DNA from 2 places in the Kluyvera fluvialis genome. Region 1 is predicted to be linked to the other one. Evidence: riboswitches for the same ligand, from Rfam matches in the RefSeq annotation. Region 1 holds a riboswitch; the other holds the start of a gene.
The links. Region 1 has a riboswitch for thiamine pyrophosphate ahead of thiC (phosphomethylpyrimidine synthase ThiC). Riboswitches for the same ligand answer to the same signal wherever they lie in the genome.

Region 1 (3,209 bases):
TTTTCAACATCCGCTTTGCTGGTGATAGGCGAGGTAAAGCACGGGCCTTCCCCGGCTTCAAAATACAGCCCCAGCCCCATGGCATCGGGAATGGTCAGGATATCCGAGAACAGAATCGCGGCATCAAGCGGGTAGCGGCGCAGCGGCTGTAATGTCACTTCACAGGCCAGCTCGGCATTTTTGCACAGCGACATAAAATCCCCCGCCTGAGCGCGGGTGGCTTTGTACTCCGGCAAATAGCGGCCCGCCTGGCGCATCATCCATACCGGGGTGACATCAACAGGCTGGCGCAGCAGCGCGCGCAGATAACGATCGTTTTTCAGTTCGGTCATTTTTCCATTCCTTGAGCTATTTCACGCCAGTGTAACATGTCTGTCATTCGTACTCTGCCCGACAGATTGCCACGGTGTCTTCAATCAACCGGCGCGCCACTGTGCCCGGCGGCGGCAGGAGCGGCAAGTTGTCGTAGCGATACCAGTTCGCTTCCAGCAATTCTTTCGGGTCGATAACTATCTCGCCGCTGTCGTATTCCGCCATAAACGCCGTCATCAACGATTGCGGGAACGGCCACGGCTGCGAAGTGACATAGCGCAGGTTTTTCACCTTAATGCCGCTCTCTTCCATCACTTCGCGCGCCACCGCCTGTTCTAAGGTTTCGCCCACTTCAACAAAGCCCGCCAGCACGGTGTGAACACCGTTGCGGTGGCGAACATGCTGCGCAAGAAGAATCGCGTCGTTACGGCGAATGGCGACAATAATGCAGGGCGCAATTTGCGGGTAATAGCGTTCACGGCAGTGGCTGCACAGCATCGCCCATTCGGTTTTGCTCGGGTGCATAGTGTGCCCGCAGTAGCCACAGTATTTATGCGAACGGTAAAACTCCGCTAGCTGCACGCCGCGCCCAGCCAGTTGAAACAGGCCAACGTCCAGGTCAAGCACCTGGCGTACCGAGCCCATGTCGTGGCGGCGCTGTTGCTGTACCAGCCATACCGGAGCACCATCCCATTCGCCAATCTGGAGTGCGCGCTGACCCACAAGATCGAAATTTACCGCTTCGCCATATGGCAATTCACCAGCGGGCAACCATAATTTTTGTTCGTGGCTGACTATCCACCAGCCGCGATCCGATTTTTCAATTATACGATCCATATCTCTTGCGCTACCTTTGCTTCACAGGCATGTTATTAACATAATATTTACATATTGATGTGAGCAGATTAAAACCACACTGATGCGGGGGTCAACCTATGTTAAACCAGTTAGAGAGCCTGACAGAGCGCGTTAAAGGACACCATCGACTGGTAGACCGCTGGCTGAACATTCGTAAGCACCTGCTCGTGGCTTACTACAATTTGGTTGGCCTTAAGCCTGGCAAAGAATCGTTTATGCGTCTTAATGAGAAAGCGCTTGATGACTTTTGTCAGCGTCTGGTTGACTACCTTTCTGCCGGTCATTTCAGTATTTATGAACGCATTATCCATAAAATGGAAGGCAACAGCCCGCTTTTAAACGCCAGCAAAATCTGGCCGCAGTTGGATGCCAATACCCAGTTGATTATGGATTACTACGATTCCACTCTGGAAAATGCTATCGACCAGGATAATGGTTTCGATTTCCAACAGGCGCTGTCTGATATCGGTGAAGCGCTGGAAGCGCGCTTCCTCTTAGAAGACCAACTGATCATGCTGGCCTTCGAGGCACTCGATCAGGGCGAGATGAAAAGCACGGCTTGAGATTTGCTGCGTTAACGAGTAGTTTACATTCATTACCTCTAATCATCAGAGGTTGCTTCTTGTCGGAGTGCCTTACGTGAAAGCGTAGGCTGAGACCGTTAATTCGGGATCCGCGGAACCTGATCAGGCTAATACCTGCGAAGGGAACAAGAGTAATTCAGCTTTATGCTGCTGCCTTTACGGGCGGCGCACATCCATTACTCAATCCGTCGTCTGACAAGCCATATCCTTACTTTTTTTGGAATGAGCTATGTCTGCCACCACTAAACCATCTCGTCGCGAACAGCGCGCCCAGGCCCAACATTTTATCGACACGCTGGAAGGGACTGCCTTTCCCAACTCCAAACGCATTTACATTAGCGGTTCACAGCCAGATATCCGTATTCCAATGCGCGAAATCCAGCTTAGCCCGACGCTGATTGGCGGCACGAAAGACGAACCGCAGTATGAAGAAAACGAGGCCGTGCCGGTGTACGACACCTCTGGACCTTACGGTGACGCCGAGGTGGCAATTAACGTCCAGCAGGGTCTGGAAAAACTGCGCCAGCCGTGGATTATCGCGCGTAACGACAGCGAAGAGTTAGACGACCGTAGCTCCGCCTATACCAGAGAGCGCCTGGCCGACGATGGGCTGGACGAGCTGCGCTTCACCGGCCTGTTAACGCCAAAGCGCGCCAAAGCAGGCAAGCGCGTAACGCAGTTGCACTATGCCCGTCAGGGGATAGTGACGCCGGAAATGGAGTTCATCGCCATTCGCGAAAACATGGGCCGCGAACGCATCCGCAGCGAAGTGTTGCGCCACCAGCATCCGGGCGTTGGCTTTGGCGCTCGTCTGCCGGAAAACATCACGCCAGAATTTGTGCGCAATGAAGTCGCCGCCGGACGCGCGATTATCCCGGCCAACATCAACCACCCGGAATCAGAACCGATGATCATCGGGCGCAACTTCCTGGTGAAGGTCAACGCCAACATTGGTAACTCGGCGGTGACGTCCTCCATCGAAGAAGAGGTGGAAAAACTGGTGTGGTCTACCCGCTGGGGAGCGGATACGGTGATGGATCTCTCCACCGGTCGCTATATTCACGAAACCCGCGAGTGGATTTTGCGTAACAGCCCAGTGCCTATCGGCACAGTTCCCATCTACCAGGCGCTGGAGAAGGTTAACGGAATAGCCGAAAACCTTACCTGGGAAGCCTTTCGCGACACATTGCTGGAGCAGGCCGAACAGGGCGTGGACTACTTTACTATCCACGCGGGCGTCCTGTTGCGCTACGTGCCAATGACCGCCAAACGCCTGACGGGCATTGTCTCGCGCGGCGGGTCGATTATGGCGAAGTGGTGCCTTTCTCATCATCAAGAGAATTTCCTCTACCAGCACTTCCGCGAAATCTGCGAAATTTGCGCGGCCTACGACGTGTCACTGTCACTGGGCGATGGTCTGCGCCCTGGCTCTATTCAAGATGCCAACGACGAAGC
Region 2 (3,209 bases), 540 kb from region 1:
CGTGACTATTGCCAACGGCAATCGCCCGGCTAAGCCGCTGGCTTAATAACACCAGCGCCAGACAGCAGCTCATCTGAATCAGTGCCAGCATTGCCGCCCGCGCGGGGTCGTAATCAAAGTTCAGCGCTTGATAGATAGCCAGCTCAATGGTGGTAGCAGACGGCCCGCCGCCCAGAGACAGCACGGTGGCGAAACTGGCAAAGCACAGCATAAAAATCAGCGTGGCGATAGGCAGAATTTGCCGCCGTAGCCACGGCCACTCTACAAAGCGGAAGAACGGATAGCCGCGCATCCCGAGTTGGGCGGCAAGCTGGCGCTGCTCGCCGGGAATTTGCTCCAGCGCCTGAAGCAGCAGACGGGTTGCCATCGGCATATTGAAAAACACATGCGCCAGCAAAATACCTTGCAGGCCATAGGGGGAAAAATGCCACTGCCCGCCAAACCATTGGCACAGTTGTGCCAGCCAGCCCTGACGACCATAAACACTGAGAATGCCAAACACGGCAACCAGCACCGGTAGAATCAGTGTCATTGCGCACAGGCGCAGCAGCAGTTGGCGGCCTGGAAAGCGCCGTCGGTAAAGCGCTCTGGCGAGGAAAATCGCGGGCAGTACCGACAGCAGTGCCGATAAAAACGCCTGCCAGAAAGAGAAGCGCACCACATGCCACAGATAGCTATCGCTAAGCAGCGTCGTCCAGGAGGTTTCCGGCGCGTTAAGCCACAGCGACAAAAAAGCCGCCAGGGCGACGGCAACCATCAGCGTGGTCGCCGTCAGCCCCGGATACAGCCAGCGGGCGATTAGCGGCTGGCGGCGCGAAGCCATGCATTAATCCAGTTTTGACGTTCGGCAGCGACTTGCTGTGGGGTAAATTCCAGCGCGGTTTGCGGTTTCACCAGGCCGTTAAAGCCTTCTGGCAGTGTCACCTGAGTGACCGGATACATCCAGTTGCCGGTTGGAATTGCGCTCTGGAACGCAGGCGAAACCATAAACTGGAGGAATTTTTGCGCCAGTTCCGGCTGTTTGCTGGCCGCCGTGCGCGCGGCGACTTCTACCTGCAAATAGTGGCCTTCTGCAAACGACGCTGCCGCGTAGTTATCTTTCTTTTCGTCGATGATGTGATAAGCCGGAGAGGTGGTGTAGCTCAGCACCAGGTCGCTTTCCCCTTTCAGGAACAGGCCGTAGGCTTCGCTCCAGCCTTTGGTGACGGTAACGGTTTTTGCCGCCAGTTTTTGCCAGGCTTGCGGTGCGTTATCGCCGTAGACTTTTTGCATCCACATCAGCAGCCCTAATCCCGGGGTACTGGTGCGTGGGTCTTGATAGATAACGCGCCATTTTTGGTCGCTCTCGACCAGTTCTTTCAGGCTTTCCGGCGGGTTTTTGAGTTTATTTTTGTCGTACACAAAAGCGAAATAACCGTAGTCGAACGGCACAAAGGTCTCGTTTTTCCAGCCGCCGGGGATGCTCACCGCGTCGGTTGGTACGCCGCTTTTGGCAAATAGCCCGGTGTCGGTTGCCGCTTGCAGCAGGTTGTTATCCAGCCCCAGCACCACGTCGGCTTTGCTGTTTTTGCCTTCCATACGCAGACGGTTGAGCAGCGAAACGCCGTCTTCCAGCGCGACAAATTTCAGTTCGCAGTTGCAGTCGGCTTCAAACGCTTTTTTCACCGTTGGGCCTGGACCCCAGTCGGCGGCAAATGAGTCGTAGGTGTAGACAGTGAGGACGGGTTTTGCAAATGCTGGCGCGGCAATCAGCAGCAGCAGGGGAAGTAATTTTTTGAACACTTTGCACCTCAGTAAATGGGTGGCAAAGGATTTTGAGTCAGCCTCAAATCCCTTCGCCGGCGTTATCCGGATCAGGTTCGACGGGTATTTTCTCAGCCCAGACGCGTCATCGTGTGAAATTCGCATGATGTTGTGTCTGTTAATCAGCACCCCGTTGAGAACGCCGCTATTGTAATGTTTATGTGAATAATCGCAAAAGGTTACGGATCGGGTGGCGCAAACCAGGCGGATTTAAAATCAAACCAGCCCAGCGTGTTCATGCGCACCCCGCGCATACTGCGCTGCCCCTGAATGCGCAACCAATGGTGGATGAGCGGCACAATGGCCTGTTGTTCCAGCAATTGCTGGCTCCATGCCGGGAGATCCAGCTCGCCGGAATGCCACTGATTAATATCGGCCTGCCAGTCACGAGGAATACAGTTCTGGATCAACGGCGTTTCGCACAGATGGGCAAAGAGCGAGAAGTTGAGCGGCAGGGTAAAGTTGGCGCTGTTGAGCCACAGATCACTGATGATGTTGCCGGCGTGCCATTCCTGGTAGTCGATTTCATTCACTTCCAGTTTGACCTGATGTTCCGCCAGCAGTTGTTCCATCAGGCGGGCAATCACTTTGTGCTCGACGTGGTCGCGGTAGAAGCCGAGGGTGACGCTCTCCAGCCCCGCCGGTTTTTCACAGGCTTTGCTACGAGCGTGATGCCAGCGCGGCAGCAGGCCGTAGGCCGGGAACCAGTATTGTTGATACTGCTCGCTGGCATGGTACAGCAGGTTGGCGGGAGCCAGAATATGGCTCAGCCACTGGCGCACCTGTGGGTTTGCGCCGCGCGGGGAGCGGGCGTCGAACAGCAGGTAGTAACAGCCTTCTTCCAGGCGGCTTTCTACCGCCTGCTCGCTTTCCGTCGTGCCTTGTAAGGTCAGGCCACAGCTCAACTCGTCGGCGACGTCGGGCAATACCCATACATTCACTTCATCAATTAACGCCCGATAGCCGAAATACTCCTCAAACGCATGAATCTTTAGCTGGTTTTGGTTATTGCGAACCACCGCATACGGCCCCGTGCCAATAGGCTGGCGCGCAAAATTCGACAGCGTTTGCCACTCTTGCGGCAGGATCATTGCCGAGGTATGCCCCAGCAGCCACGGTAGCCAGCGGTCTGGCTGTGAGAGGTGGATATCCAGAGTCCAGGCGGTGGGCGAGACGATACGCGTAATATGGGTATACATCGGCAGCGTGTTAATCCGTTGCAGGGAACGGATGATATCGTCCATTTCCAGCTCGCGACCATTGTGGAAATGAATACCTGGGCGTAAATAAAAACGCCAGTGACACGGGGAAATTTCCTGCCAATGGTGCGCAATATCCGCTTCCAGTTCCCCGTTTTCCTCATTTATGCGGGTGAGGGCGCTGAAAATCTGCCGCGCAATGTGCGT

Region 2: it holds a riboswitch for thiamine pyrophosphate, as region 1 does, so the genes downstream of both, thiB (thiamine ABC transporter substrate binding subunit) here and thiC (phosphomethylpyrimidine synthase ThiC) in region 1, are expected to answer to the same signal.

The regions. Positions count from the first base shown of each region.
Region 1 is NZ_AP046142.1:4,629,142-4,632,350, forward strand. Features, by position in the region: gene hemE (uroporphyrinogen decarboxylase) at 1-332, opposite strand, end outside; gene nudC (NAD(+) diphosphatase) at 376-1,149, opposite strand; gene rsd (sigma D regulator) at 1,248-1,733, shown strand; TPP riboswitch at 1,787-1,896, shown strand; gene thiC (phosphomethylpyrimidine synthase ThiC) at 1,984-3,209, shown strand, end outside.
Region 2 is NZ_AP046142.1:4,092,880-4,096,088, reverse strand. Features, by position in the region: gene thiP (thiamine/thiamine pyrophosphate ABC transporter permease ThiP) at 1-823, opposite strand, end outside; gene thiB (thiamine ABC transporter substrate binding subunit) at 799-1,782, opposite strand; TPP riboswitch at 1,813-1,946, opposite strand; gene sgrR (HTH-type transcriptional regulator SgrR) at 1,983-3,209, opposite strand, start outside.